DNA from 3 places in the Streptomyces sp. NPDC101166 genome. Region 2 is predicted to be linked to each of the others. Evidence: riboswitches for the same ligand, from Rfam matches in the RefSeq annotation. Region 2 holds a riboswitch; each other region holds the start of a gene.
The links. A riboswitch is a leader RNA that binds a small molecule or an ion and turns the genes downstream of it on or off. The one in region 2 is predicted to bind thiamine pyrophosphate.
Positions count from the first base shown of each region.

Region 1: linked by a shared signal. The riboswitch ahead of thiC (phosphomethylpyrimidine synthase ThiC) and the one ahead of thiO (glycine oxidase ThiO) in region 2 are both predicted to bind thiamine pyrophosphate.
Region 3: linked by a shared signal. The riboswitch ahead of ACIRS4_RS16940 (thiamine ABC transporter substrate binding subunit) and the one ahead of thiO (glycine oxidase ThiO) in region 2 are both predicted to bind thiamine pyrophosphate.

Region 1 is NZ_JBIWPF010000007.1:111,847-122,109, reverse strand. It holds gene ACIRS4_RS14930 (DUF5326 family protein) at 67-279, shown strand; gene ACIRS4_RS14925 (IclR family transcriptional regulator) at 473-1,336, shown strand; gene ACIRS4_RS14920 (SsgA family sporulation/cell division regulator) at 1,434-1,880, shown strand; gene ACIRS4_RS14915 (YibE/F family protein) at 2,011-3,729, opposite strand; TPP riboswitch at 3,802-3,990, shown strand; gene thiC (phosphomethylpyrimidine synthase ThiC) at 3,983-5,797, shown strand; gene ACIRS4_RS14905 (hypothetical protein) at 5,874-6,755, opposite strand; gene ACIRS4_RS14900 (metallophosphoesterase) at 6,949-8,028, opposite strand; gene ACIRS4_RS14895 (LacI family DNA-binding transcriptional regulator) at 8,286-9,398, opposite strand; gene hisC (histidinol-phosphate transaminase) at 9,837-10,263, shown strand, end outside.
Region 2 is NZ_JBIWPF010000003.1:358,772-369,034, forward strand. It holds gene ACIRS4_RS08450 (hypothetical protein) at 1-844, opposite strand, end outside; gene metF (methylenetetrahydrofolate reductase [NAD(P)H]) at 900-1,823, opposite strand; gene thiE (thiamine phosphate synthase) at 1,949-2,596, opposite strand; gene ACIRS4_RS08465 (Rv2175c family DNA-binding protein) at 2,675-3,040, opposite strand; gene ACIRS4_RS08470 (NAD(P)/FAD-dependent oxidoreductase) at 3,115-4,356, opposite strand; gene ACIRS4_RS08475 (hypothetical protein) at 4,389-4,739, opposite strand; TPP riboswitch at 4,792-4,903, shown strand; gene thiO (glycine oxidase ThiO) at 4,901-6,073, shown strand; gene thiS (sulfur carrier protein ThiS) at 6,070-6,270, shown strand; gene ACIRS4_RS08490 (thiazole synthase) at 6,274-7,068, shown strand; gene pknB (Stk1 family PASTA domain-containing Ser/Thr kinase) at 7,200-9,149, shown strand; gene ACIRS4_RS08500 (deoxyribonuclease IV) at 9,184-10,065, shown strand; gene ACIRS4_RS08505 (sulfite oxidase-like oxidoreductase) at 10,099-10,263, opposite strand, start outside.
Region 3 is NZ_JBIWPF010000008.1:204,070-214,332, forward strand. It holds gene frr (ribosome recycling factor) at 1-383, shown strand, start outside; gene ACIRS4_RS16910 (phosphatidate cytidylyltransferase) at 383-1,636, shown strand; gene ACIRS4_RS16915 (hypothetical protein) at 1,790-1,918, opposite strand; gene ACIRS4_RS16920 (hypothetical protein) at 1,915-2,169, opposite strand; gene ACIRS4_RS16925 (hypothetical protein) at 2,304-2,684, shown strand; gene ACIRS4_RS16930 (hypothetical protein) at 2,977-3,786, opposite strand; gene rlmN (23S rRNA (adenine(2503)-C(2))-methyltransferase RlmN) at 4,145-5,251, shown strand; TPP riboswitch at 5,279-5,384, shown strand; gene ACIRS4_RS16940 (thiamine ABC transporter substrate binding subunit) at 5,465-6,565, shown strand; gene ACIRS4_RS16945 (ABC transporter permease) at 6,610-8,211, shown strand; gene ACIRS4_RS16950 (ABC transporter ATP-binding protein) at 8,211-9,230, shown strand; gene ACIRS4_RS16955 (LAETG motif-containing sortase-dependent surface protein) at 9,305-10,087, opposite strand.

The DNA.
Region 1 (10,263 bases), on a different contig from region 2:
GACGGCAGGACATCGAAGATCCGGCCCGTCGGGGCTCGGACATCCGACGAGAGGAGGACGAGAGCGATGCGAGAGATCTTCGCGGGACTGCCGTGGTGGGTGAAGTGGGTGGCCGTGCCGGTCATCGCGCTGGTCGTGTTCGGCGGCCTGATAGCGAGCGTGGTGGGCTTCGTCATCGGACTGCTCTTCAAGTTGCTGGTGTTCGTGGCGCTGGTCGCCGGACTGGTCTACGTGGTGCGGAAGTTCACGTCGACTTCCTCCTCGCGCGGGGACTGGTGAGCGGCGCGGACGGCCGGAGACGGTAACAGGAATCGCCTGTTACCTCGGCCGGGGGAAGTTTCCCCGACAGCCTGACTGTGAGCGGTGGCGGACGGTTAAAGTCCGGAACCCGACGCGGGGACGACCCCGCGAGCGGCGTATCCCCTTCCCGTGTTCCCGCACGGACCGCCCCCTCGCGCTTCGGGAGTAATCCTTGGCCACGGTTGACACCGCATCAGCGGAACCGTACGGACCCCCCGCCCGGCCGCCTTCCACCACACCCCCGCTCCAGCGCCCGCCGGCCAGGGGCGTTCCCGAGCAGCCGCATTCCGCGACGACCCTCATCAGCTCCGTCCAGCGCGCGATGCGTCTGCTGGAATCCGTCGCCGAGCACGAGTGCGGCGCACCGGCCAAACAACTGGCCCGCGAGACCGGCCTCGCGCTTCCCACCGCCTACCACCTGCTGCGGACCCTCGTCCACGAGGGGTATCTGCGCCGCGACAAGGGGCTGTTCTTCCTGGGGGAGGCGGCCGTGCGGCTGGGCGCCAGCGGGGCGGCGCAGAAACGTCGCAGCACGGTGGTCGACACTCTCGCCCACTGGCGCGATTCGATCGGTGTGCCGGTCTACTACGCCGTCTACCGGGAGGGTGAGATCGAGGTCATGTGCGTCTCCGACACCCCGGGCAACCCGGCGGTCGAGGAGTGGGCGGACTTCCGCGAGACAGGGCACGCGCATGCCATCGGCCAATGTCTGCTGGCCCAGTTGGACGAGGACTCGCGCCGTGACCACCTGACCCGCTACCCCGTTCAGTCGATCACCCCTTACACCGTCCGTGACGATCACACGCTGATGCGGCGGCTGGCCCGAGTGCGGCGGATGGAGGCGGTCGTCGAACGCCAGGAGTACGCGCTGGGCACGGTCTGCGCGGCGATCCCGATCACCGTGGGCACCTCGGCGGCGACGATGGCGATCTCACTGCCCGCCCATCAGTCGGACCGGCTGCTCTCGGCAGCACAGCAACTGCAACGCGAGGTCGGACGCATGCTGGGATCACTCGCGCTCTCTATCAGTATCTGAAAACTCACTCCTTGTGATCTGTCGTGCACGTTCAGCAAGATGCCTCCAGTGTCAGGGGTTGATTCCCAGCCATCCAAGGCAATGACGGGATAAGGCGATGCGCGAGTCCGTGCAGGCAGTACAGGCAGAGGTCATGATGAGCTTCCTCGTCTCCGAGGAGCTCTCGTTCCGTATCCCGGTCGAGCTGGGTTACGAGACCTGCGATCCCTACGCCGTGCGGCTCACCTTTCACCTGCCCGGTGATGCCCCGGTGACCTGGGCGTTCGGGCGGGAGCTGCTGGTCGACGGGGTGGGCAGACCATGCGGTGAGGGCGATGTGCGGGTCTCGCCCCTCGACCCCGGATCGCTCGGCGAGGTCCTGATCCGGCTTCAGGTGGGCAGTGACCAGGCGGTGTTCCGTTCGTCCACCGCCCCGCTCGTGGCCTTCCTCGACCGCACCGACAAGCTCGTCCCGCTGGGCCAGGAAGGCGCGCTCGCCGACTTCGACGCCCATCTCGACGAGGCTCTGGACCGGATCCTGGCGGAGGAACAGAGCGCCGGCTGAAGCGTCGCGCCGGGGAGGGCGACGGACGCTTCAGCGCGGGGAGGGGTTGTGCAGGAACGTTCCCTCGGGGCGATGGGGGGGCGCGGGCGCCCGAGGCACGTGGACGACGGCGTCGGGCGGCCGGCCCCGGTCAGCGCTTGCGGCGCCGGCCCCTGCCGCTCCGAGCAGGCGCGGGCGCCGTTCCCGCGGCCGCGGTGGCCGCCTCTGAAGGCCTCGCCTCCGGGACCGCCGCGCCCGCCGAACCCGGCCCGGGCCGGTCGGCCGAGACCACGAGGGCCGCGAGCGCCGTCGTCACCGGGACCGAGGCGACCAGGCCGATCGAGCCCACCAGCGTGCGCACGATCTCCTCGGCGACCAGCTCACTGTTGGCGACCGTGCCGACGCTGCTCTGCGCGATCGAGAAGAGCAGCAGCAGCGGCAGCGCGGCACCGGCGTAGGCGAGGACGAGGGTGTTGACCACGGACGCGATGTGGTCACGGCCGATGCGGATGCCGGCCCGGTACAGCCCGCGCCATCCCATCGAGGGGTTGGCCTCGTGCAGTTCCCAGACCGCGGAGGTCTGGGTGACCGTCACGTCGTCCAGAACGCCGAGCGAACCGATGATGATGCCGGCGAGCAGCAGACCGCTCATGTCGATCGACGGGTACAGGCCGTGGATCAACCCGGTGTTGTCGTCCGTGTTGCCCGTCAGCGCCGCCCAGTCGACGAACCAGGACCCGAGCACGCCGATCAGCAGCAGGGAGATGAGCGTGCCGAGCACGGCCACGGAGGTGCGGGCCGACAGACCGTGGCACAGGTAGAGGGCGATCAGCATGATGGCGCTCGACCCGACCACCGCGACGGCCAGGGGGTTCGACCCCTGAAGGATGGCGGGCAGGACGAAGAAGTTGAGCACCAGGAAGCTGATGGCCAACGCGACCAGCGCCATGACGCCCCGCAGTCGCCCGACCACCACGACGGCGACCGCGAAGATCCCGGCCAGCAGTCCCATCGGCAGCATGCGGTTGACGTCGGTTACCGAGTACTGCAGGTCCTTCGGCGCGGAGGGTTCGTAGGCGACCACGACCTTCTGACCCTGTTCCAGCTGCCGTGTCTGGTCCGGTTGGACGATCTCCGTGAAGGTACGGCCCTTGTCCTTGCCGGTGTCCACCCGGATCGTGGCCCGTTTGCAGGTTCCCTTCGCCTGTTGTTGCGCGGAGGAGCCCTCGGCCGTGGAGGTGTCTCCGGTCGGGGCCTCGCCCGAGGCGTTCACCGAGGAACAGCTCACGCTCTCGATCCTGGTGACCGTCGCCTGGTGGGTCTGCCGGTCGAAGCCCACCCCGGTGCGCTCGTGCGGCGGGGCGCCGCCGGGCCACAGCACGACCAGCCCGGCGAGCACGGCCACCGCGAACGGGATCAGGACGGCGGCGATGACCTTGCGCAGATGCCGGGAGACGGGGGCAGCCGGCCCGTGGCTGTGACTGTGCGAATGCCCATGCCCACCGCCCGGCCCGTGGCCGCCCGCGCCGTGATCACCCGGACCGCGACCGCCCGCGCCATGATCACCCGGCCCGTGGCCGCCGGGACCGTGATCCCCCGGCCCGTGGCCGCCAGGGCCGTGACGGTGGTCGTCCTGACGGTGACGGTCCGGTCCGCGGTCGTCGTCCGTCCCCGGCCCGCGGCCGCCCGGCGGGTGCGACTCGCCGAAGTCGGGGCCCCCTCTGCCGTGTCCGTACCCCTGATCCCGCCCGTTGCCGAAGTCGCGGTCGTCGCCAGGACCAGGGCCGTTGCCGGGCCCGGTGCCGTTACGGCCGCCCGGCCGGCGAGACGGCTCCGGTGGCGGATACGGAGGCTGGTGCGTCGTGGTCACCGACCGATCATCGCAAGAACCACTGGGGCCCACTGTTCACCGCGCCACACATGCCGCTAGCGTGGAGGCACCTTTTGTACACGCGGGAGCTCGGAGCACCGGGCTGAGAGGGCGCTGACCTCCGTCTTCGCGATGTTTCACGTGGAACGTCACCACCACGAGTGATGTGTCACACGAAACGTCGGCAGACGGCAATCGCTGCGTCGACCGCTGAACCTGTTACCGGGTAATGCCGGCGTAGGGAGTAGGTCTCATGACCAACAAGGACGCACGCACGCCTGCCTCCACGCAGATCTCCTCCGAGGTCTCCGTCGACGGGGAGGCCGGGAAGTCCATCGGCTGGCACAAGGCGTATGTCGAGGGCAGCCGCCCCGACCTGCGGGTACCGGTCCGTCAAGTGCACCTCACCAACGGCGATTCGGTCACGCTGTACGACACCTCCGGTCCGTACACCGATCCGCTCGTCGACACCGACGTCCGCCGCGGGCTGCCCCCGCTGCGGGAGAACTGGATCATCGCCCGAGGCGACACCGAGGAGTACGCGGGCCGCCCCGTCCGTCTCGAGGACGACGGCGTGAAGCACACCTCGCCGCGCGGTGGCCTGCGCAACCTCGACGCGGTCTTCCCCGGGCGACCGCGGCTTCCGCGTCGCGCCCGGGCCGGCGAGGCGGCCACCCAACTCGCCTACGCCCGGCGGGGGGAGATCACGCCCGAGATGGAGTATGTGGCCATCCGGGAGAACGTGGCGCCGGAGATCGTCCGCGAGGAGATCGCAGCGGGCCGCGCGGTGCTGCCCGCCAATGTCAACCACCCGGAGATCGAGCCGATGATCATCGGCAAGAGGTTCCTGGTGAAGGTCAACGCCAACATCGGCAACTCGGCGGTGACGTCCTCCATCGAGGAAGAGGTCGAGAAGATGACCTGGGCGACCCGGTGGGGCGCCGACACGGTCATGGACCTGTCCACCGGCCGGAACATCCACACCACGCGCGAGTGGGTGCTGCGCAACTCCCCCGTTCCGATCGGCACGGTGCCGCTCTACCAGGCGCTGGAGAAGGTCGACGGCAAGGCCGAGGAACTGACCTGGGAGATCTACAAGGACACGGTCATCGAGCAGGCCGAGCAGGGCGTGGACTACATGACCGTCCACGCGGGCGTCCGTCTCCCGTACGTCCCCCTGACGGCGAACCGCAAGACCGGGATCGTCTCCCGCGGTGGATCGATCATGGCCGCGTGGTGTCTGGCGCACCACAAGGAATCGTTTCTCTACGAGAACTTCGAGGAACTCTGCGAGATCCTCGCGGCCTACGACGTCACGTACTCGCTGGGCGACGGTCTGCGTCCCGGCTCGATCGCGGACGCCAACGATGCAGCGCAGTTCGCGGAGTTGAGGACGCTCGGGGAACTCAACCGGATCGCGAAGCGTTTCCATGTACAGACGATGATCGAGGGCCCGGGCCATGTCCCGATGCACAAGATCAAGGAGAACATCGACCTTCAGCAGGAGATCTGTGATGAAGCTCCGTTCTATACGCTCGGCCCGCTGACGACGGACGTCGCCCCGGCGTACGACCACATCACCTCAGGCATCGGCGCCGCCATGATCGCCTGGTGGGGCACGGCCATGCTCTGCTACGTCACGCCCAAGGAGCACCTGGGCCTGCCCAACCGGGACGACGTCAAGACCGGCGTCATCACGTACAAGATCGCCGCCCATGCGGCCGACCTCGCCAAGGGGCACCCCGGAGCCCAGGAATGGGACGACGCCTTGTCCGACGCCCGTTTCGAGTTCCGCTGGGAGGACCAGTTCAACCTGGCCCTCGACCCGGACACCGCCCGTGAGTTCCACGACGAGACGCTGCCGGCGGAGCCGGCCAAGACGGCTCACTTCTGCTCGATGTGCGGGCCGAAGTTCTGCTCGATGAAGATCAGCCAGAGCATCACCGAGCGGTTCGGCGGCGCGTCGGCGGAGGGAGCGACACCGGAGGAGATAACGGAGGGGATGCTCCAGAAATCGAAGGAGTTCGCGGCGAGCGGCAACCGGGTGTACCTCCCCATGGCGGACTGAGGCAGCACAGGCCGACGCGGGGCGGCTCGCGCCCCGCCAGGCGGCTTGCGCTCCCGTCGGGGCGCAAGCCGGAGGCCTATTCCGGCTGGTGCTCCGGTCCTCCGAAGTCCGGGCTGGTGTAGTCCGGGCTGGAGTAGCTCGGGCGCGGGCCGGCCGCGGGGCCGTCGTCGGGACTGGTGAAGCCCGGGCGGTCGTAACCGATCTTCGGCAGGCGACCGCCGGGGGCCGGCGGGGCCGCTGTGGGACGCACGGCGTCGGTCGCGCCGGGATCGGCGAGAGCCTCGCGCAGGAACGGCACGATGCCCCGTGCCAGCAGGGCTTCCCGCCAGGCCTCCTTGGCGCGGTCCACCTCCTCGCTGCGCTCGCCGTACGGGCCCGCCTCCAGGGAGGGCCGGTTGCGCAGGGCGGTGAGCAGGAGCCCGACGGTGGCGACCAGAATCGCGGCCGCGGCGACGGCGCCGAACGCCCACCCCACGTTGACCATGGCCTCGGCGGCCGTCGCGCCGGGGTCGAGCATCCTGAGCACGTATCCGACGAGCAGGAAGATCGCCGCGGCGGTTCCGGCGAGCACCGGGGTGAGGACGGCCGCGATGGCGACGGCACCCGCCCCGGCGGCCTCCGCCACCTGGGCCGCCTCGCCCACGGTGGCGAGACCCAGCCCGCCCATGCCCGGCTCGCCCGCGCCGGCGTCCTGGCCGGAGGCGGAGGGGGCGGACGAGGAGGGATGGCGCAGTTCCTCGCGGACCTTCACATAGTGCTGGTACTCGGTCGCCGCGGCCGCCGTGATGAGGACGGTGGCGTTGAGCGCCATGGTGCGCAGTTGCTCGGCGTTGAGCCGTTGTCCGACGGCGGTCAGTTCCGGGTGGTGTGGTGCGGAGCGCAGCGCCTCATCGAGGATCCGCTCGTACTCCTGGCGGTCCTCGCTGTGCAGGTGCTGCGGAACGCTGTTCATGTGCATCCCCCGATGCTCCGTAGGGCTTGGGGCTCGCATGCCAACGAGCCGTCGGGCAGAAACGGAGGGGAGCCTGCTACGGATGAACCGATGGTAGAGCGGCGACGGCCCGGGGTAACAGGGGGTTCGCGGAAATTGGCCCCTGGCCTGCGGTGTCGTCGGCGGGTCCGGCGCGGGGTGCGCCGGGTCCCGTGAACGGTCAGACGTCGAGCGGCAGTTGCTGGACCAGCAGCTTCCCGGCCATCGTCACTCCGCCGTCCATGGCGATGGCCAGTCCGTCGGCGTAGACGTGCGGTCCCTCGACCGCGGGTGCCGGATCGTCGCCTTCCTCGGAGCCGACCTCGCCCAGCAGGTACGGGATGGGGCTGTGGCCGTGGACGACGCGGTGTCCGCCGTAGGTGTCGAGCAGGGAGCGGGCGGCGTCGGCTCCGCCCTCGTCGCGGAAGGCGAAGCGCTTGGTGAACTTGCGGAACAGGTCCCACACCTCGTCCGCGTCGTTGCGGGTGATCGTCTCGCGGATGGTGTCGTTGACCGCTTCGATCGAGTCGCCGTAGTCGAGGTAGGCCGTGGTGTCCGAGTGCACGAGCAGGTGGCCGTCGACTTCCTCGACGGCGTCGAGGCGGGCCATCCACTGGAGGTGATGGTCCTGGAGGCGGTCCATGTCCGCCTTCTGGCCGCCGTTCAGCAGCCAGGCGGCCTGGAAGGTGGCGGTGCCCGCGCCGGAGTTGACGGGGGTGTCGCCGAACCGCTTGGCGCCGAGCAGCAGCAGCTCGTGGTTGCCCATGAGGGCCTTGCAGTAGCCGCCTGCCGCGGCCGCCTCCGCGGACAGCCTCATCACGAGGTCGATGACGCCGATGCCGTCGGGTCCGCGGTCGGTGAAGTCGCCGAGGAACCACAGCCGGGCGGTGCCCGCGCACCACTGGCCGGCCGCGTCGATCAGCCCCTTGTCCTGGAGCGCGGCCAGCAGTTCGTCGAGGTAGCCGTGCACGTCGCCGACGACGAACAGCGGGCCCTGCCGGGCGGCCTGCGGCGGCGCCGGGGCGGCGGCGGGGTCGACGGTCACCTGGAGGGTGTCGCCCCGGTTGATGACCGGCAGGTCGCGCTGGGTGGGCGTGTAGCCGTCGGGGTACTCCGTCGCGTCCTCGAGCGGCGGCGCGGCGTTTCCGGGATGCGTGCTCTCGGCGTACGGGCCGGTCTCGTGCACGTAAGCGGGCACCCGGAAGTCGCGCAACGTCGCCGTACGCTCCACCTCGGGTCCCTGACCGGCCCCCTGAGTCATCAGACCCCTCCACCATCGCGCCGCATCTGCACCGCTTCGGACTGTCTGGTCGTAACGGCCCGCGGTGCCGTGCGCCCATCATAGGAATGCGGATCCTGTCGTGTGATGACCCAGGGGTGGTGAATCGGAGAGAGGTTCCGTTTCCGCGCGGCTTTCGCCCCGGTTGAGGTGGGATCGGCGGCCCCGCGCTCACCCCGCGAACACCGTGATCTCACCCTCGCCGCGCACGCCTCGACGAAAACGGGGGCCGCGTGGCACTAGGTCTTCTCGGGCGCCCGGGGCGGACTCACCGTCGTCCGCGGCGGACGACGCTGGGACGAGGTGCGCACGATCAGCTCGGTCGGTATCACCTGCTCGACCGGGTGGTCGGATTCCACGCCCTCGATCGCGTCGATGAGGAGCTGGACGACCGCCGTCCCGATGCGGCGCGGTTTCAGGGAGAGCGTGGTGATCGGCGGATCGGTGCCGGCGTAGACGGTGGACTCGCTGCAGCACACCAGCAGCAGGTCCTCGGGGACGCGCAGCCCGTAGCGGCGGGCGGCGGCCAGCAGATCGGTGCCGTTGGGGTCGAACAGGCCGTAGACGGCGTCGGGGCGGTCGGGGCGGGCCAGCAGCCGGTCGGCGGCGACGGCGCCCGCGCACGGGTCGTGGGCGGGGTAGGCCTCGTAGACCGGGTCCTGGCCGACACGTTCGCACCAGCGCAGGTACGCGCTGGTCGACAGGTGGGTGTACGTGTCGGTGGAGGTGCCTGTGAGCAGGCCGATGCGGCGGGCGCCGGCGTCGGCGAGATGGTCGAGGAGGTCGAGGACGGCGGCCTCGTGGTCGTTGTCCACCCAGGCGGTGACCGGGAGCGTGCCGGCCGGGCGGCCGTCGGAGACGACGGGTAACCCCTGCCTGACGAGTTCGCTGACCACCGGGTCCTGGTCGGAGGGGTCGATGACCACCGTGCCGTCCAGGGCCACGTTCGACCACACGTCGTGGCGCGAGGTCGCGGGCAGGATGACGAGCGCGTAGCCGCGGGCGAGAGCGGCCGAGGTGGCGGCGCGCGCCATCTCGGCGAAGTACGCGAACTCGGTGAAGGTGAAAGGTTCATCCCCGTACGTGGTCACGGTCAGGCCGATGAGGCCGGACCTGCCCGTGCGGAGGGTTCGGGCCGCGGCCGATGGGCGGTAGCCCAGCCGGTCGGCGACTTCACGGACATGGCGTCGGGTGGCGTCGGGGAGCCTGCCCTTGCCGTTGAGGGCGTCGGAGACGGTCGTGATGGAGACGCCGGCGGCGGCGGCCACGTCCCTGATGCCCGCCCGGCCCGGCCGGCTGCCTCGGCGTGAGGTTTCCGCGCGGCTCACCTGGTGCTTCCCTGCTGCTGTCATGGCGAGCCGATAGTAGGGCTCATCGGGTGGGGTAGGGCGGACGCATATGCGCTCGTTGACAGGCACGTTTCTGCACGGTCGCCAGGGGGCAATTGCCTTGGAAAAGAAGGTAGTTGAGAGGCCATGCGCCGGTACGTGTGGTGCGCGTGCGGATGAGCCTGTCGAGGCACCGATGTCTCGAAGAGGTCTCAACTCACCTGCACGAGGGATGCGCGCCACGGCGCGAACCACCGGCGCGTAGATATATGTGAAGCGCGCCCCCGACTCGTACACCTTCGCACACAAATGCGACTGCCGAGGGGTGTATCGGTGGGGGATCGCGCTCACCGGCCGGCGGAGGCGGTCCGGCCATCAGGGCTTCCGCACCTGTCGCAAGCGGGCTCAATCCTCATAAGGTGAGCAGTATTGAAGCCGGTGGTGGTCACGAGGAGGACTGCGGTGAGCGAGACGAGCCCCAAGCTGCGCGCCGAGCTGGAGGGTATCCCCACCTACAAGCCGGGCAAGCCGGCCGCGCCCGGCGGTCCCGTGGCCTACAAACTGTCCTCCAACGAGAATCCCTATCCGCCGCTGCCCGGTGTGCTGGAGAGCGTCTCGGCCGCCGTCGCGTCGTTCAACCGCTACCCGGACATGGCCTGCACGGGGCTGGTGAACGAGATCGCCGAGCGCTTCGGCGTGCCCGCCTCGCATGTCGCCACCGGTACCGGATCGGTGGGCGTCGCCCAGCAGCTGGTGCAGTCGACCGCCGGCCCCGGCGACGAGGTCATCTACGCCTGGCGTTCCTTCGAGGCGTACCCGATCATCACGCGGATCAGCGGCGCGACCGCCGTGCAGGTGCCGCTCACGCCGGGCGATGTGCACGACCTGG
Region 2 (10,263 bases):
GCTGCGGGACCCACACCCCGCCGGAGGGGGTCTCCCCGTAGCCGCCGGAGCCGTACTGGTCCTGGCCGTAGGCCTGCTGACCGTACTGCTGCTGGCCGTACCCGGTGTCGTAGGAGCCCGAGCCGTAGGTCTGGGTGCCGATGTACGGGTCGGAGTAGGCGGCGTACTGCTGTTCGCCGGCGGAGTCGTAGCCGTACTGCTGCTGACCGTACCCGGAGTAGCCGTCGTGGCCGTAGCCCTGGTCGGCGCTCTGGGCGGCCGTCGCGTACTGGTCCTGGGGCTGGGTGGCGGCCGCGTAGGCGGAGTCGCTGTACACGCCGTAGGAGCCGGTGTCGTCGGGCAGGGGCTGCGGCTCGTAGACGGCGGTGGTCCCGGCGGCCCCGCGGGCGGCCGGGGTGAAGACGTCGTCGTGGTCGTCGTCGTAGGAGTCCTTGTCGCCGCCGTAGGACATGCGGTCCCCGCTGAACGGGGCTTCGGCGTCCCGGCCGTAGGAGTCGGCGTCCTCCTCGGCCGGCTCCAGGCCGGAGACCTGCAGGACGGGGTCCTTGCGCTCGGCCCGGCCACGGCGGCCCTTGACGGCCTCCGCGCCGGGGCGGCTGACGGCCCAGCCGGCGGAGAAACCGCGGCGGAACGACAGCGTCACATAGGTCTGGCCGACCGCGAAGGCGGCGGCACCCAGACCGATGACGATGACGTTGGGCATCAGCACGCCCAGCACCACGCCGAGGAAGCCGGCGAACGCCAGCAGCCGGTAGCGCAGCCGCGCCTTGTACTGAAGCAGCACCTCGCCGAGCAGCCACAGCGCGACGACGCCGAACGCGATGTAGAGGACCGTCCAGCCCATGTACGCCCCTCTCCCAGTGGCCGCACGCAGTGTGACGCATCACGGTGCGGCAGGTCTAGGCCTGCGGCGGGTGGTGCAGGCCCAGGTTCTCGTAGATTTCCAGCGTCGCCGTGGAGTTGTTGAGCGTGATGAAGTGCAGTCCGGGCACTCCCTCGGCGAGAAGCCGAGCGCAGAACTCCGTGGCGAAGTCGATGCCAATGGAGCGTACAGCGGCCGGATCGTCTTTGGCTGTGAGGATGCGCTCTTTCAGCTCGGCCGGGAAGTGGGCGTTGCTGAGCTGGGGCAGCCTCTCCAGCATCTTCACACTCGTCACCGGGAGGATCTCGGGGATCACCGGGGTCGGGCAGCCGGCCGCCGCCACCCGGTCGCGCAGCCGCAGGTAGGACTCGGGCTGGAAGAACATCTGGGTGATGGCGTAGTCGGCGCCGGCCCGGCACTTGTCGACGAAGTGCGCGACGTCCTTGTCCCAGTCGGCGGAGCGCGGGTGCATCTCGGGGAACGCGGCGACACCGACGCAGAAGTCGCCCGACTCCTTGATGAGCCGGACGAGTTCGGCGGCGTAGGTCAGGCCGCTCGGGTGCGGCACCCACTCCCCCATGGGGTCGCCGGGCGGGTCGCCGCGCACGGCGAGCATGTTGCGGATCCCGGCGTCGGCGTACTGGCCGATGATGTTGCGCAGCTCGGCGACGGAGTGGTCCACGGCCGTGAGGTGCGCGACCGGGGTGAGGGTGGTGTCGACGACGATCTGCTGGGTCTCCTTGACCGTGGTCGCCCGGGTGGAGCCGCCGGCGCCGTACGTCACCGACACGAAGTCCGGGGCGACCGCCTCGACCCTGCGGAGGGCGTTCCACAGACTGCGCTCGCCCTTGGGCGTCTTCGGCGCGTAGAACTCGAACGAGTAGGTCGTCTTGCCGGTGGCCAGGATGTCGCGCACGGTACGGGCGCGGTCGGTCCTGGTGGATGCGGTTCCGAGGGCCATACCCGCAGGTTAGTCAGGGCGTGACGGCACCCCAACCAGATCCCGGAAATTTGCCCGATTTGCCGGACTGCTGTCCACCCCTTGGACAATCGGCCGGACACTGTCGGACATCGACCGGCCGGAAATCACACCTTCCGCAGCCGCTCGGCGAACTCCGCCGCCGCGGCCCCGGGGTCGTCCGCCTCCGTGATCGCGCGCACGACCACGACACGGCGGGCGCCGGCGTCCAGCACCTCGTCGAGGCGGGCGAGGTCGATGCCGCCGATGGCGAACCAGGGGCGGTCGGTCTCGAGGGCGGCCGTGTGGCGCACCAGGTCGAGGCCGGGGGCGTGGCGGCCGGGCTTCGTGGGGGTGGGCCAGCACGGGCCGGTGCAGAAGTAGTCCACGCCGTCCTGGAGGGCGGCTGCCCCGGCCTCCGCCTCGGCGTGCGTGGAGCGGCCGACGAGCACGTCGTCGCCGAGGATCGCCCGGGCCGCGGGGACCGGCAGGTCGCCCTGGCCGAGGTGGAGGACGTCGGCGCCCGCGGCGTGGGCGACGTCCGCGCGGTCGTTGACCGCCAGCAGCCTGCCGTGCCGGGCGCACGCGTCGGCGAACACCTTCAGGTGCTCCAGCTCCTCCGCCGCCTCCATCCCCTTGTCCCGCAGCTGGACGATGTCGACGCCGGCGGCGAGGACCGCGTCCAGGAACTCCGGGAGGTCGCCCTGGCGCTTGCGGGCGTCCGTGCACAGGTACAGACGGGCGTCGGCGAGGCGGGCGCGGGCGGTGTCGGTCATGCGTGGGTCCCCCGTGGGCGGCGGCCTGCGGGGGCCCGAAAGCCCCCGCAGGCCGGATGGTCGTCCGGAACGAGCTCCTCAGACGGCGAGCGCCTGGGCGCGGCGCTTCACCTCCGTGCCGCGATTCTCGCTCAGGGCCTGGGCCGGCGTACCGGGCAGGCTGTCGTCGGGGGTGAAGAGCCACTCCAGCATCTCTTCGTCCGTGAAGCCGTCGTCCCGCAGCAGCGTCAGGGTGCCCACCAGGCCCTTGACGACCTTGTCCCCGTCGATGAAGGCGGCGGGCACGTGCAGCGCGCGGTTCTCGCCGCGGCGCACGGCGATGAGCTGGCCCTCCTTGACCAGCTGCCGCACACGTGTCACCTCGACGTCGAGCATCTCTGCGATGTCGGGCAGGGTGAGCCAGGCGGGGACGAGAGCATCGATCTTTGCGTCAATCTCGGTCACGGGGTCAAGGGTAGGCGCTCGGGCCGGGTGGCCGCGATGGCTCCCCCCGCCCGAGCGCGGCGCTCCCGGGAAGATCAGGCAATCGCGTTCTTCAGCGGACGGGACGGGTCCGCCAGCACGCCCGCGTCCATGCGGCTGCCCGCCTCGATCAGCCGCCTGCCCTGTGCCAGATCCCGAGGGCGGCCCACGGCCAGAAGGGCGACCAGGTGCTCGTCGCGCAGCCAGCACACGCTCCAGGCCGGTCCCGCCGGGTCGCCGCGCCACACCATGCGGTCGGCGGCGCCGTGGTGGCCTGCGTACTGGACGAAGCGGCCGAACTGCTCGGACCAGAAGTACGGCACCGGGTCGTAGGCCTCCAGGGGCTCCCCGGTGGGCTCGCCGAGGATGTTGGCGGCGACCGTGCGCGGGCCCTGGAGGGCGTTGTCCCAGTGGTGGACGAGGAGCCGTTCGCCGTAGCGCGCCGAGGGGAAGGAGGCGCAGTCGCCGACCGCGTACACGTCCGGCACGCTGGTGCGCAGATGGGCGTCGGCGAGGACCTCGCCGTGCGCGCCGAGCTCGATGCCGGAACCGGCCAGCCAGGCGGTGGCGGGGCGGGCGCCGATGCCGACCACGACGGCGCCGGCGGGCAGCCGCGATCCGTCGTCGAGGACGACCTCGCCGGGTTCGACGCGCTCCACGCGTGCGCGGGTGCGCAGTTCGGCGCCGCTGTCGGCGTACCAGCCGGCCATCGGGGCGGCGACCTCGGCGGGCAGGGCGCCCGCGAGCGGCCGGTCGGCGGCCTCGACGACGGTGACGGCGCAGCCGGCGTCGCGGGCGGCGGTGGCGAACTCCGCGCCGATCCAGCCGGCGCCGACGACCACGACGTCGTGTTGCCGGGCGAGGACGGGCCGCAGCCGTTCGGCGTCGTCCAGGGTGCGCAGCAGATGGACGCCGGGCACGCCCTCCGCGCCGGGCAGCCGGATCGGTTCGGCGCCGGTGGCGAGGACCAGGACGTCGTAGGGGACCGGGCCGGCCTCGGTGTCCAGGACGTGCTCGGCGGGGCGCAGGCCGAGCGCCTCGCTGCCGAGCCGCAGGCCGATGCCGAGGCCGTCGAAGTCGACGTCGAAGGCGGAGCCCTCGGCCTTGCCGAGCAGGACCGCCTTGGACAGCGGCGGCCGGTCGTAGGGTTGATGGGGTTCGGCGCCGATCAGCGTCACCGTCCCGTCGAAGCCCTGCTCGCGCAGGGCGACCGCGGTCTGCACCCCGGCCATGCCCGCGCCGACGACGACCACGCGCCGCCCGGCCGTACCGACTTCGTCCCGTCTCTGCTCGCTCACCTGATCACCTTAGACAACTGACGGATTGTCAGTCAGCCGTCGTGCTCCGTGACCTGCTCCACAACGCTCGTCCCGCTGCCGGGCTGCGACTCCCACTCCCATGTCTCGTCGAGGCGGACCCGGCCGTCGGCCAGCTCCACCACCGTCGACACGCAGTGCCCCGAGGACGTCGTCCCGTCGTGCTTGAGCTGTACGTACCGGAAGTCGAGCCGGTCCCCGATACGGGTACCCACCAGATGCCCTCTCACGACGTCGCCGCCCGCGTAGTCCGCCCAGATCACACCGTCGCGCTCGTGGTACGAGAAGCGGGTGCGGGTGCCGACCTGGCCGGGGGCCTGGTCGGCGACGGGGGCGAGGACGAGACCGTCGAGCGAGGGCGGCACGGGGTGGGACTCCCTTACTGAGACATACGAGGCCGGGCTAGGGTGGCCAACCTAGAGCACTCGCGGGAGCCCGGACGCACCGGGCTGAGAGGGAGGCTGGCGGCCTCCGACCGTACGAACCTGATCCGGGTCATGCCGGCGAAGGGAGGGGCTGGACGCCCATGTCCGCACGTACGTCAGACGTCCTCGTCGTCGGGGGCGGAATCATCGGCCTGGTCACGGCGTGGCGGGCCGCGCAGCGCGGTCTGGTGACCGCGGTGGTGGATCCCGAGCCGGGCGGCGGGGCCGCGCGGGTGGCCGCCGGGATGCTGGCCGCCGTCACCGAACTGCACCACGGCGAGCAGACGCTGCTCGGCCTGAACGTGGAATCGGCGCGCCGCTACCCGGAGTTCGCGGCCGAGCTGAGCGACCTCACCGGTCACGACCTCGGCTACCGGCGCTCGGGCACCCTCGCGGTGGCGCTGGACGCCGACGACCGGGCCCATCTGCGTGAACTGCACACCCTGCAGCAGCAGTCGGGGCTCACGTCACAGTGGCTGTCGGGGCGGGAGTGCCGGCGACTGGAGCCGATGCTCGCGCCGGGCGTGCGCGGCGGGCTGCGCGTGGACGGCGACCACCAGATCGATCCGCGGCGGCTGGCGGGTGCGCTGGTGGTCGCGTGCGAGCGGGCGGGCGTGGTCTTCCACCGCCGCTGGGCCGAGCGGCTGTCCGTGGGGTCGGTGGGGGGCGGCCGGGCCGACGGGGTCGTCACGGACGACGGGACGGCGCTGAAGGCGGGGCAGGTGGTGCTCGCGGGCGGGAGCCTGAGCGGGCGGCTCGCGGGGGTGCCGCGGGAGCTGCTGCCGCCGGTGCGGCCGGTGAAGGGGCAGGTGCTGCGGCTGGCCGTGCCGCCCCGGTACGCGCCGTTCCTGAGCCGCACGGTGCGGGCCGTGGTGCGCGGCAGCGACGTCTACCTGGTGCCGCGGGAGAACGGCGAGCTGGTCGTCGGCGCGACGAGCGAGGAGCTGGGCTGGGACACGACGGTGACGGCGGGCGGCGTCTACGAGCTGCTGCGCGACGCCCATGAGCTGATCCCCGGGATCAGTGAACTGCCGCTGACGGAGACGCGCGCGGGGCTGCGTCCCGCGTCGCCGGACAACGCGCCGCTGCTCGGGCCGAGCGGTCTGGACGGGCTGCTGCTGGCCACCGGTCACCACCGCAACGGCGTGCTGCTCACCCCGGTGACCGGGGACGTGCTGGCGCATGTCCTGACCACGGGCGAACTGCCCGACATGGCCCGCCCGTTCACACCCCGGCGCTTCGGCGCCGCCGCACTCTCGGAGCAGCCCGCATGAACATCCACGTCAACGGCGAGCGGCGGGACGTCGCCGCCGGCACCGCGCTCGACGCCATCGTACGGTCCCTGACGGCGGCGCCCTCCGGGGTGGCGGCCGCGCTGAACGAGACCGTCGTCCCGCGCGCGCGGTGGGCCGCCACGGCCCTCGCCGAGGGGGACCGGGTGGAAGTCCTCACGGCCGTCCAGGGAGGCTGAACCATGACCGACGATCCCCTCGTCCTCGGCGGCACGACGCTGTCGTCCCGCCTGATCATGGGCACGGGCGGCGCGCCCAGCCTGGAGGTGCTGGAGCGGGCGCTGGTCGCGTCCGGGACCGGGCTGACGACGGTCGCGATGCGCCGGGTGGACCCTTCGGTGCACGGGTCGGTGCTGTCGGTGCTCGACCGGCTCGGGATACGGGTGCTGCCGAACACGGCGGGCTGCTACACGGCCGGGGAGGCGGTGCTGACGGCGCGGCTGGCGCGGGAGGCGCTGGGGACGGACCTGGTGAAGCTGGAGGTCATCGCGGACGAGCGGACGCTGCTGCCGGATCCGGTGGAGCTGCTCGACGCGGCGGAGACGCTCGTCGACGACGGGTTCACGGTGCTGCCGTACACCAACGACGATCCGGTGCTGGCGCGGAAGCTGGAGGACGTGGGGTGCGCCGCGGTGATGCCGCTGGGCTCGCCGATCGGGTCCGGGCTCGGGATCCGCAACCCGCACAACTTCCAGCTGATCGTCGAGCACGCGCGTGTGCCGGTGATTCTGGACGCGGGGGCCGGTACGGCGTCGGATGTGGCGCTGGCGATGGAGCTGGGGTGTGCGGGGGTGATGCTGGCGTCGGCGGTGACGCGGGCGGCGGATCCCGAGCGGATGGCCCGCGCGATGCGGGCGGGGGTGGAGGCGGGCCGGCTGGCCCGGCTGGCGGGGCGGATTCCCCGGCGGTACTTCGCCACGGCGTCTTCTCCCGCGGAGGGCTTGGCCGTGCTGGATCCGGAGCGTCCCGCGTTCTGATCGCTCCGCCCGGGCGGAGCGTCGGGCTGCGGCTCCGGGGCAGGTCCGCGCTCATGGCATGCGTCACAGGTCCGCTGCAGTGCGGTGGCGGGTGGGGTGGGGGTGTCGGTGCGGGCTCGTAGACTCGCTGCGTGGACACGACCCTTCAGGACCCTCTGGTCGGGCAGGTGCTCGACGGGCGCTATCGCGTGGAGGCGCGGATCGCGGTCGGCGGGATGGCCACGGTCTACCGGGCCGTGGACACCCGCCTCGACCGCGTGCTCGCGCTCAAGGTGATGCATCCGGCCCTCGCGAGCGACGCCTCCTTCGTCGACCGCTTCATCCGGGAGGCCAAGTCCGTCGCCCGGCTCGCCCACCCCAACGTCGTACAGGTGTTCGATCAGGGTGCGGACGGGGCGTACGTCTACCTCGCCATGGAGTACATCGCCGGCTGCACGCTGCGCGACGTGCTGCGTGACCGGGGGGCGCTCCAGCCGAGGGCCGCGCTGGACATCCTGGAGCCGGTGCTCGCCGCGCTCGGCGCCGCGCACCGGGCCGGGTTCGTGCACCGGGACATGAAGCCCGAGAACGTGCTCATAGGGGACGACGGGCGGGTCAAGGTCGCCGACTTCGGTCTCGTGCGCTCCGTGGACACCGTCACCAGCACCACCGGCGCCGTCCTCGGCACCGTCTCCTACCTGGCGCCCGAGCAGATAGAGCACGGCACGGCCGACGCGCGCGTGGACGTGTACGCGTGCGGCATCGTGCTGTACGAGATGCTCACCGGCGACAAGCCGCACGAGGGGGGCACACCCGCCGTCGTGCTGTACAAGCACCTCCACGAAGACGTGCCCCCGCCCTCGGCCGTCGTGCCGGGTCTGGCCTACGAGCTGGACGAGCTGGTCGCCTCGGCGACGGCCCGCAACCCGGACGTACGCCCGTACGACGCCGTGGCGCTGCTCTCCCAGGCGCGGGCGGCGCGCGCCGCGCTCACCGAGGAGCAGCTGGACGCGTCGCCCCCGCAGGCCCTGTCCGCGGAGCACGACAACGCCGAGGACCGCACGAGCGTGATCCCGCGCTCCCTCACGGTCCCCAGGCCCCTGCCGATCGGCGAGAACGACCCGGCCGACCGGGCCGACGGGGACGGGGAAGGGCTCGACCGGACGTCCCGGTTCCGCAGCCCGCCCCCGCTGCCGCCGCAGCGCCGCTCGCTGCCGCCCCGGGGCCGGACGGTGGCGATCGTCACCCTGGTCCTGCTGGTCCTCGGCGTCGGCGCGGGCGTCTGGTACATCAACTCCGGACAGTTCACCAAGGTCCCGGCGGTGCTGACCCAGACCGAGGAGCGGGCCAGGCAGCGGCTGGAGGCGGCCGGGCTGGAGGCCGGCACCACGAAGCACGAGTTCAGCGACACCGTCGCCCGTGGCACGGTCATCTCCACCGACCCCGGGCCGGGCTCCCGGATCCGCAAGAACGACGCGGTGACGCTCGTCGTGTCCGACGGGCCCGAGACGGTGAAGGTGCCGTATCTGAAGGGCTTCCGGCTGGCCAGGGCCAAGGCCCAGCTGAAGGACGACAGCCTGGAACCGGGCATGGTCACCCAGGAGTTCGACGAGGACGTCCCCAAGGGCGCCGTCATCCGCAGCGACCCCGAGGCGGGCACCGAGCGCCGCGCGGGCACCGCGGTCGCCCTGATCGTCAGCAAGGGCAGCCCGGTCGACGTCCCGGAGGTCGTCGGCGACAGCCTGGCCGACGCCCGGGCCGCGCTGACGGAGGCCGGCCTGAAGGTGAAGGTCGCCGCCGGGCAGGTCAACTCCGAGTACGACAAGGGCCAGGTCGCCGCCCAGTCGCCGGCGCCGGACAAGCGGGTCGCCGAGGGCGACACCGTGACGCTGACGCTGTCCAAGGGGCCGGAGATGGTCGAGGTCCCGGACGTGGTCGGCTCCAGCGTCGACGACGCCAAGCGGCAGCTGGAGCAGGCAGGGTTCGGGGTCAAGGAGGACAGGGGCCTGCTGGGGCTGTTCGGGGACACCGTGAAGAAGCAGTCGGTGGACGCCGGGGAGACCGCGCCCAAGGGGTCGACGATCACGATCACCATCCGGTGACCGGGCAGTCCCGCAGGCGTGACACCCTGGGCGGGTGAGTCCTCAAGCGTCACCGTTCCCCTCCCGCAACCCCGTCGGCGGCCATGTCCCCGTGGCCGGCGGTCTGCACTCGGTCGGAGTGGCCTACGCCCGCGAGCTGAAGGCCGAGACGCTCCAGGTCTTCGTCGCCAACCCGCGCGGCTGGGCGACCCCGGCCGGGAACCCGCGGCAGGACGAGGCGTTCCGTGAGGCGTGCGCGGCCGCGTCGACGCCGGCGTACGTGCACGCGCCGTACCTGATCAACTTCGGCTCGCACACCGAGGCGACGGTCGAGAGGTCGGTGGAGTCGCTGCGGCACTCGCTGCGCCGGGGCCGGGAGATCGGCGCGCTGGGCGTGGTCGTGCACACGGGGAGCGCGACGGGCGGACGGGACCGGTCCGTGGCGCTGAAGCAGGTGCGGGAGCACATGCTGCCGCTGCTGGAGGAGCTGACCCACGACGACGACCCGTGGCTGCTGCTGGAGTCCACAGCCGGCCAGGGCTCCTCGCTGTGCTCGCGGACCTGGGACTTCGGACCGTACTTCGAGGCGCTGGACGCCCATCCCAGGCTCGGCGTCTGCCTGGACACCTGTCACGTCTTCGCCGCCGGGCACGATCTGACCGGCCCGTCCGGCATGCACCAGACCCTCGACCTGCTGGTGGACACCGTCGGCGAGGGACGGCTCCGACTGATCCACGCCAACGACTCCAAGGATGTGGTCGGCGCGCACAAGGACCGGCACGAGAACATCGGGTCCGGCCACATAGGCGAGGATCCGTTCCGTGCCCTGATGACCCACCCGGCCACCGTCGGCGTGCCGCTCGTCATCGAGACGCCCGGCGGCAAGGAAGGCCACACGGCGGACGTGGAGCGGCTGAAGAAGCTCCGGGACGGCTGAGCCGGCCAGACCGCGGAACGGCTGAGCGGCCGGTTACAGCTCCGGCCCCTCCCCCGGTTCCTCCTGGTAGGAGTACCGCTGCTCCCGCCACGGGTCGCCGATGTTGTGGTAGCCGCGCTCCTCCCAGAAGCCGCGTCGGTCGGCGGTCATGTACTCCACGCCGCGGACCCACTTCGGGCCCTTCCAGGCGTACAGGTG
Region 3 (10,263 bases), on a different contig from region 2:
TGCCGGAGCCGCGCATGGCGGTCGTGACCCCGTTCGACAAGAGCGCGCTGCGCAACATCGAGCAGGCCATCCGCGACAGCGACCTGGGCGTCAACCCGAGCAACGACGGCAACCTCATCCGGGTGGTGTTCCCCGAGCTCACCGAGGAGCGCCGCCGCGACTACATCAAGGTCGCCAAGGGCAAGGGCGAGGACGCCAAGGTGTCCATCCGCTCCGTCCGCCGCAAGGCCAAGGACGCGATCGACAAGCTCGTCAAGGACGGCGAGGTCGGCGAGGACGAGGGCCGCCGTGCGGAGAAGGAGCTCGACGACACCACCGCGAAGTACGTCGCACAGGTGGACGAGCTCCTCAAGCACAAGGAAGCGGAGCTGCTCGAGGTCTGATGAACGACTCTTCCTGGGGCGCTCCGCCGCACGCCGGTTCACAGGCGGGGTACTGGGGGCCCAACGACCAGGGACCTGTCCAGGGGGCCGCCCCGGCGGGTCCCGGCTACGATGCGCCTGAGGCGCAGCAGACTCGCCCCATGCCCATCGTCCCCGACGTACCCGCTCCCGGCGGACACCAGGATGACGACCGGGGGGCCGCTCGTCCGGGCGGTCCCGCGTTCCGGGACGGGACGCCTCACCGCGAGACGCCGCAGGCGTTCCGCGACGAGTCGTTCCAGAACGAATCGTTCCCTCACGAGTCGTTCCGCGACGCGAACCGCCGCGGCGGCGGCCCGTACCGTGACGACACCCCGTCGGTGCAGCCCCCTGCGGCGGCGCCGCAGAATCCGGAGCCCATGCCCGACGCCCCGCAGCCGGCGCCCGCACCGCAGAAGAAGAGCGCGGGCCGTGACCTGGGCGCGGCCATAGGGGTCGGCGTCGGGCTCGGCGCGGTGATCGTCGCGTCGCTGTTCGTCGTCAAGGCTGTGTTCGTCGGTGTCATAGCGATCGCCGTCGTCGTCGGGCTGTGGGAGCTGACCAGCAGGCTTCAGGAGCGCAAGGGGATCAAGGCGCCGCTGGTGCCGCTCGCGCTCGGCGGGGCGGCGATGGTCGTCTCCGGGTACGTCCGGGGCGCCGAGGGCGCGTGGGTGGCCATGGCCCTGACCGCGCTGGCGATCCTCGTCTGGCGGATGACGGAACCGCCGGAGGGCTACCTCAAGGACGTCACGGCCGGTCTCTTCGCGGCGTTCTACGTCCCGTTCCTCGCCACCTTCGTCTCGCTGATGCTGACGGCCGAGGACGGCGCGCAGCGGGTGCTGATGTTCCTGGTGCTGACGGTGGTCAGCGACACCGGCGCGTACGCCGTCGGCTGGCGCTTCGGCAAGCACAAGCTCGCCCCGCGCATCAGCCCCGGCAAGACCCGCGAGGGCCTGCTCGGGGCGGTGGCGTTCGCGATGGTCGCGGGCGCGCTGTGCATGCAGTTCCTGATCGACGGCGGCACGTGGTGGCAGGGCCTGCTGCTGGGCCTCGCGGTCGCGGTGAGCGCCACGCTCGGGGACCTCGGCGAGTCCATGATCAAGCGGGACCTCGGGATCAAGGACATGGGCACGCTCCTGCCCGGTCACGGCGGCATCATGGACCGCCTGGACTCCCTCCTGCCGACGGCCCCGGTGGTCTGGCTCCTCCTGGTGATCTTCGTAGGCGCCACCTGACCGACCCCGCACCCCCTGCCGACGCACGGGCCCCCGTCCTCCCGGACGGGGGCCCGTCGCGCTGTGTACTTAAGCCGAGAACTGATCTCCCGAGGGCATGAAGAGGCCCATTACCAGCGGTTTTGCCGCCAGCAGAGGGCCGTCTCTGGGCCGTCAGGGCTCCCGGGCCGTGCCGAAGACGTCGTCCAGGGCCCGGCGCGCCCGCTCGGTGCTGCTGGGCATCAGGTGGGTGTACACCCGCAGCGTCATCGCCGGATCGGCGTGGCCGAGGTATTCGCTCACGGCCTTGATGCTCTCGCCCGCGTCCAGGGGAAGGCCGAGGCGTACAAGTGGCGAAGGGTGTGCTGCCGGGCGGAGGCGTACGGCTTCCCGGGTTCCGGCGTCGGGATGAGGCCGGCCGCCGCGAGAGCGGGCTTCCAGTCCTGCACGTTGAAGTTGCTTCGCCAGACGATCCCGTCGGCTGTGTTGGTGAAGAGCAGGCCTCGCTCGGTGAGCGGGCCGTCCGGCCTGACCCACGGCAGCTTGATGCCCACGGGCGGGTGACTCTCCAAGTGCTGCCGCAGGGCCGAGGCCAGTGCAGGATCACAACTGATGCTTGACGTTCTGGTCCTCGATGATGTTTGCCGTGGGCCCTAGGGACTGTCCCGTCTCCAGCTACCCTCCGGTCATGGAGCAGGACTACCCTCTGGTCCGCGCCGTCTTGCCGGGGCTCGTCACAGAGCTGATCACTCTCCTGGAAAACGAAGGAGAACGCGAGCTAGCCCTCTGCGCGTGGGATCTTCGTCTGGTTGACGAGTGCGGGTGTGGCGATGACTTTTGCCAGAGCTTCCAGACCGCAGCTCATCCGCGGGGGCAGCCATACGGCCCTGGTCATCGGTGCGTGCCGCTTGCGCCCTCTCGAGGCATGCTGTGCTTGGACGTCGTGGATAGCCGGATCATGTACGTCGAAGTACTCGGTCGGTCACCCATACCGCGCAGCCGTGAGGTCGGCGTCGACATCAGCTGGGACCGAAACAAGCATCTACCGGGACCGGACATCGCTCTGTGATCAGAGCGCGGTAAGACTTTCCCGACTTCGTCAAGAGCCCGCGTACGGCGCGGGCGTCGCGCCGCCTCTGAGGCTGCGGACGGAGGGGTGGAAAGCCCTCGGTGACTGGGGCGGTCGGCTTCACGGCTTTAGGCAGCCACAATGGGGCGAGCCTCTAAGCCCATGACCCAACGTCGGGCTTTACCGAGCAGGTCCACAGACCGCCCGACGCGTCGGAAGCTCACGGGGTCATGATCACTCGCCCCAAAGCAGATCCAGCCCAAAGCCGCTCCGCCGACCTTAGTCCCATCACTTACGGCCTGAATTTCTCAGTCCCAATCACAGGAATTACCCCTTCGCCATCAAGGGTTTTGAGAGTTCCCAGAAGGTTCCCCTGTGCCCAGCTATTCCAAGATTTTGCGATCAAGTTGTAGGAGGCTCGGCGTCCGCCGCTCGTTCCGAGTAGTACGCGATCCCGAAAAAATCGATTTCTGAGCACGAGGCGAGGGTCTTTCGCGTCCATATTGGCGCCAGAGATCAGGCCATTGGCCCAATCTTCGATCTTGTCTGCATGCTCGGTGCGTGCTGCTTGAGCCAGCACGACTAGGTGAGTCGGCTGGTTGATTCCCGAGGCCCGATATGCTGCGGCAGCAATAGGTGCCAGGGTAGTCAGTTCTGGCCAGGCCGCAACGGCTCGGAGGATGTCTGAAGTGGCAGCTTTCGTATCGTAGAAACCGTCGAATAGGGTGACCGGATCCCACATTCTATACATTTGTCCCATGATTCGGGCCGCTGCGGCCACGATTACTCTATGCGGAATCTTGAGGAGCTGTGCTGCTTGTCGACGATGCCCTGAGTCGAGCACGTCAAATGTTTCTGCTTCACAGTTAGGGATGACGAGCATCTCGATCGAAACGCCTGAAATTTTGATGCCCATAAGTCGATGCTGCCCGTCGAGTAGCATTCCATTTTTGTCGAATGCGATTCCCTGATGAGTAGTTCTCCATGCTCCACTCGACATCGCTTTAGCGTACCGCTCGTACACGGTGTCAGAAAGAACTCGATTGTGCTGTGGATTGCAGTGAGTCAACCAGACCTCGGCCATTTCTGGCGTGATGGTCATGTGCTTGGGTCCGATTGGCAGAGCTGGGAGATCGATCATGCTTTGCCTGCAATCCCTTCGTGTAGATATACCGAAGGGATGATCTCATGTCCCTAGGTGCGGATCGGGTGATTGTATGCAATTGCTAGAGTGGAGCTTCTGTCTGGATGAGTTTTTGGTAAATCGCGCAAACGGCGACACTTTTTCGGCTCTTTTATTTCGTTCTTGATCGAAGTTGCACTGTGTAATGACTGAGACTGCTGGGCCGTCTCGGGGCCGTCCGAAGCCGACCAACGCTGACAGTCGGCACCCGAGGGTGACCACCCCCACCCCGCTCTGGCCTGGGGCCCCGGCGATGATCTGCCACACTGGTCGTGTTATGCCTGCACCCGGAGAACTCACATTCGTCGCCCCCCGTGGAGCCAAGAAGCCGCCGCGGCATCTTGCCGATCTCTCGCCCGCCGAGCGGAAGGAGGCGGTGGCGGAGATCGGTGAGAAGCCGTTTCGGGCGAAGCAGCTGTCGCAGCACTACTTCGCGCGGTACGCGCACGAGCCGGCGGAGTGGACCGACATCCCCGCCGGGGCGCGGGAGAAGCTGCGGGAGGCGTTGCTTCCCGAGCTGATGACCGTCGTACGGCATCTGTCGACCGACCAGGGCACGACCCGCAAGACGCTGTGGCGGCTGTTCGACGGGACGCTCGTGGAGTCGGTGCTGATGCGCTACCCCGACCGGGTGACCATGTGCATCAGCTCGCAGGCCGGCTGCGGGATGAACTGCCCGTTCTGCGCGACCGGGCAGGCCGGGCTCGACCGGAACCTGTCCACCGCCGAGATCGTGCACCAGATCGTGGACGGGATGAGGGCGCTGCGCGACGGGGAGGTCCCCGGTGGGCCGGCCCGGCTGTCCAACATCGTCTTCATGGGCATGGGCGAGCCGCTCGCCAACTACAAGCGGGTCGTCGGCTCCATCCGCGCGCTCACCGACCCCACCCCCGACGGGCTCGGGCTGTCGCAGCGCGGGATCACCGTGTCCACCGTCGGGCTGGTGCCGGCCATCCACCGGTTCTCCGACGAGGGCTTCAAGTGCCGCCTCGCCATCTCGCTGCACGCTCCCGACGACGAGCTGCGCGACACCCTCGTCCCCGTGAACACGCGGTGGAAGGTGCGCGAGGTGCTCGACGCCGGGTTCGAGTACGCCGAGAGGTCCGGGCGGCGCCTGTCCATCGAGTACGCGCTGATCCGCGACATCAACGACCAGGCCTGGCGCGGCGACCGGCTCGGCCGGATGCTCAAGGGCCGGCCCGTGCACGTCAACCTCATCCCCCTGAACCCGACGCCCGGGTCCAAGTGGACCGCGTCCCGACCGGAGGACGAGAAGGCGTTCGTCGAGGCGATCGCGGCGCACGGCGTGCCCGTCACCATCCGGGACACCCGGGGCCAGGAGATCGACGGGGCCTGCGGCCAGCTCGCGGCCACCGAGCGGTAGTCTGTTCCCGGACAACTTCATGCCTTCGTATTCCGACAGGGGAGCGCCACAGCGCTGAGAGTGCGGCACCGGCCGCAGACCCTCTGAACCTCGCCCAGGTCATTCTGGGTAGGAAGTTCGGTCATCACTCGAGCTGTTGCGCCCTGCCCGGGCACCCTTGGTGGATCCCGGGCAGGGCCGCGTCTTCTCCTGGTCAACCCCAGGAGGAATCCAGTGCACACCAGGACGTTCGTGGCCGCGGCCGTGGGCCTCGGTCTCGTCACGCTGTCCGCTTGCGGGTCGTCGTCGTCCGGCGACGGCGGATCGGGCGGCGACGCCGGGTCCGGCGGCGGCTCCAAGACCGTCACCCTCGTGAGCCACAGCTCGTGGTCCGTCTCCAAGAACGTGCTCGCCGACTTCGAGAAGCGGTCCGGCTACAAGGTGCGCGTCCTGGAGGACGGCGACGCCGGGCAGGCCGTCAACAAGGCGATCCTCACCAAGGACAACCCGCAGGGCGACGTCTTCTTCGGCGTCGACAACACCCTGCTCTCCCGCGCCCTCGACAACGATCTGTTCCAGTCGTACGAGGCCAAGGGCCTCGACCAGGTGGGCGCCGAGTACCGGCTCGACGCGGACAAGCACCGGGTCACCCCCGTCGACCACGGCGACATCTGCGTCAACTACGACAAGAAGTACTTCGCCGACCACGACCTGGCCCCGCCCGCCTCCCTCGACGACCTGGTCAAGCCCGCCTACAAGAACCTCCTGGTCACCGAGAACGTCTCCACCTCCTCGCCCGGCCTCGGCTTCCTGCTGGGCACCGCCGCGCGGTACGGCGACGGCGGCTGGGAGGGCTACTGGAAGAAGCTCCGGGCCAACGGCGTGAAGGTCGTCGACGGCTGGGAGCAGGCCTACAACGAGGAGTTCTCCGGTTCGGCCGGCGGCAGGAAGGCCGGCGCCGACCGGCCGCTCGTCGTCTCCTACGCCTCCTCGCCGCCCGCCGAGGTGATCTACGCCCAGCCGAAGCCCGCCGACGCCCCGACCGGCGTCGCGGCCGGCACCTGCTTCCGGCAGGTCGAGTTCGCGGGGCTGCTGAGCAACGCGAAGAACAGCGCGGGCGGCAAGGCGCTGATCGACTTCCTGCTGTCGAAGGAGTTCCAGCAGGACATGCCGCTCAACATGTTCGTCTACCCGGTGGTCAAGGGCGCCGCCGTGCCGGCCGAGTTCACGAAGTACGGGCCCGCCGCGAAGGACCCCGAGACCATGGACCCGGCGAAGATCGCCGAGAACCGCGACCAGTGGGTCAAGTCGTGGACCTCGCTCGTACTGAAGTAGCCCCGGCCAGGAGGCGCTCGCAGAACGCGGCGCGGCTCGGGCTCATGGCCCTGCCCGTCGCGTTCTTCGGGGTCTTCTTCGCCTGGCCCGTGGCCGCGATCGTCGCGCGCGGGCTCGACGTCGACGGCGCATGGCGCTTCGGCCGTCTCCTCGACGTGCTCGGGCAGTCCGACATCCGGCACGTCCTGTGGTTCACCCTTTGGCAGGCGCTCGCCTCCACCGCGCTGACCCTGCTCGTGGCGCTGCCGGGGGCGTACGTCTTCGCCCGCTTCTCCTTCCCGGGCAAGGAGGTACTGCGGGCCGTCGTCACCGTCCCGTTCGTGCTGCCGACGGTCGTCGTCGGCACGGCGTTCCTGGCGCTCGTCGGGAGGGGCGGGCTGCTCGACGAGTTGTGGGGCGTACGGCTGGACACCACGGTGTGGGCGATCCTGCTCGCCCATGTCTTCTTCAACTACGCGGTCGTCGTACGGACCGTGGGCGGACTGTGGGCACAGCTCGACCCCCGTCAGGAGGAGGCCGCGCGTCTGCTCGGCGCCTCCCGGCTGCGGGCCTGGCGCACGGTCACCCTGCCCGCCCTCGGGCCCGCCGTGGCCGCCGCCACGTTGATGGTCTTCCTGTTCACCTTCACCTCCTTCGGCGTGGTCCAGATCCTCGGCGGCCCCGCGTTCTCCACGCTGGAGGTGGAGATCTACCGGCAGACCTCGGAGATCTTCGACCTGTCCACGGCCGCCGTCCTGACCATCGTGCAGTTCCTGGCCGTCGGCGCGATCCTCGCCGTGCACGCCTGGACGGTGCGCCGGCGGGAGAGCGCGCTGCGGCTGGTGGACGCGAAGCTGACGGCGCGGCGGCCCCGTGGGGCCGGGCAGTGGGCACTGCTCGGCGGGGTGCTGACGAGCGTCGCCGTGCTGCTGGTGCTGCCGCTCGCCGTGCTGGTGCAGCGGTCGCTGGACGCGCCGGACTTCGCCTACTACCGGGCGCTGACCCGTGACGACGGCAACGTCTTCCTGGTCCCGCCGATCGAGGCGGTCGGCAACTCGCTGGAGTACGCCGCCGCCGCGACCGCCGTCGCGGTGCTCATCGGTGCTCTGGCCGCGGCGGCGCTCACCCGGCGGGACGCCGGACGCCTCGTCCGCGGCTTCGACGCGCTGCTGATGCTGCCGCTGGGCGTCTCGGCGGTGACCGTCGGCTTCGGTTTCCTCATCGCGCTCGACGAGCCCCCGCTCGACCTGCGCGGCACATGGATGCTGGTGCCGCTCGCGCAGGCGCTGGTCGGCGTGCCGTTCGTCGTGCGGACCATGCTGCCGGTGCTGCGGGCGGTGGACGTACGGCTGCGGGAGGCGGCGGCCGTGCTGGGGGCCTCGCCGTGGCGGGTGTGGCGGGAGGTCGATCTGCCGCTGGTGCGGCGGGCGTTGCTGGTCGCCGCCGGGTTCGCCTTCGCGGTGTCGCTCGGGGAGTTCGGGGCGACGGTGTTCATCGCCCGGCCCGACAACCCGACGCTGCCGGTCGCCGTGGCCCGGCTGCTGGGCCGCGCCGGGGAGCTCAACTACGGCCAGGCGATGGCACTTTCGACGATTCTGATGCTGGTGTGCGCGGTGGCCCTGCTGGTGCTGGAGCGGCTGCGCACCGACCGGACCGGGGAGTTCTGATGCTGCTGCGGCTCGAAGGCGCGACCGTGCGGTTCGGGGGGCGGGCCGTGCTCGACGACGTCGATCTCGGCGTCGCCGAACACGAGGTGGTGTGCGTGCTCGGGCCGAGCGGCAGCGGCAAGTCCACGCTGCTGCGGGCGGTGGCCGGGCTCCAGCCGCTCGATGCGGGGCGGGTGTTGCTCGACGAGCGGGACCAGGTGAAAGTGCCCGCGCACAAGCGGGAGTTGGGCCTGATGTTCCAGGATCATCAGCTGTTCCCGCAGCGGGACGTGGGCGGCAACGTGGCCTTCGGGCTGCGGATGCACGGCCACACCAGGCATGAACAGGGCGAGCGAGTGCGGGAGTTGCTGGACCTGGTCGGTCTCCCGGGCGCCGCCCGCCGGGCCGTCGCCGCGCTCTCGGGCGGGGAGCAGCAGCGGGTGGCGCTGGCCCGTGCGCTCGCTCCCCGCCCCCGGTTGCTGATGCTGGACGAGCCGCTGGGCCAGCTCGACCGTTCGCTGCGGGAACGGCTGGTCGTCGAACTGCGCGAGCTGTTCGGCCGGTTGGGCACCACCGTGCTCGCGGTCACGCACGATCAGGGTGAGGCGTTCGCGCTGGCCGATCGGGTGGTGGTGATGCGAGACGGGCGGGTCGCGCAGTCCGGCACGCCCCTGGAGGTGTGGCAGCGGCCGGCGGACGCCTTCGTGGCGCGCTTCCTGGGTTTCGACAACGTGGTCGAGGCGAACATCGCCGGCGATGTCGCGGACACGCCGTGGGGCAAGACGCCGGTGCCGTCCGGTTCCCCGCAGGGGCCCCGCACGCTCCTGGTCCGCCCGGCCGGGGTGCTCCTGGCCGACGCGGACGACGGTCTGCCCTGCACGGTCACGGCCCGCACCTTCAAGGGCACCCATGTCACGCTCCACCTCCAGCCGGCCGACGGCCCCCGTCTGGAAGCGGCGTGCCCGCTGCGCCTGGCCCCGGAGGTCGGCGCCGCGGTGGGCGTGAGCTTCGACCCGGAGGAGACCGTCGTCCTCGACTGAGCGGCGGCGAGCCGGATCCGGCCGACATGCCTGTGGCCCGTCCCCACCAGGGGGACGGGCCACAGGTCTTCAGATCAGTGGTTGTCGGCGCCTCGGCGGCGCATGCCGTAGAAGACGGCTCCTCCGCCGAGGGCGAGGAGGGCGGCCGCGATGCCGACGATCGCGCCGGTGGGGGCGCCGGAGCCGGTTTCGGCGAGGTTGGATTCGCCGAGGCCGGGGGACGGGGCGTTGCTGGACGCCGGACCCGATCCGGTGTCGGCAGGCGCGCTGCTGTCGTCCGCCGAGGCCGACGCCGACGCCGACGCCGACGGGGACGGCGTGCCGGGCGTGGCGGCGCCGGACGCCGTGCCGGACGGGGTCGACGACGGCGTCGTGGCCGGGGCGCTGGGCGTGCCGGACGCGGTCGGCTTCCCGGGCTTGGCGGGCGTGTCGGGCTTGTTGGGGTTGTCGCTCTTGCAGCCCTTGGCCGGGGTGGTGAGGTTGGGCTCGATGTCGGCGTTCAGGTCGGCGTCGACGGCCGTGATGTGGACCCGGTACTCGGCGCCCGGCTCCCACTCCTCAGCGAAGACGACGGTGGTGCCCTTGGCCGAGCCGATGACCGTCTGCGGTTCGCCGACCTGGCGGAGGTCGGCGTTGTTGTTCTGCAGGAAGACCGTGACGACGGCCGGGATCGCCGTCTTGTCCTTGTCGGTGACGGTGATGACGCCCTTCGTGCCGTCACAGGCGGCGGACGCGGAGAAGTCCGCTATGTCGCCGGCCAGCGCGGAACCCGAGGCGCCGAGGACGAAGGCGGCCGACGCGGCGGTGACACCGAGCATGCGCACCGAACGAGCGGCGGTACGGCGGGATGGGGGCACGTTTGTCCTTACGTGATGCACAACTGCGGGGGGTGGAGGGGCTGGTGACGCCCCCGTTGCTGTCGCTGCAGCGACCCCTGGGGACTCACTGGTCTATAAGCGTTCCATAAGATCTGTCAACGCGGGAAGGGTTCACGCCCACCGGCTTTGCCCGCTCATTAACCGCCGCGAGGTTT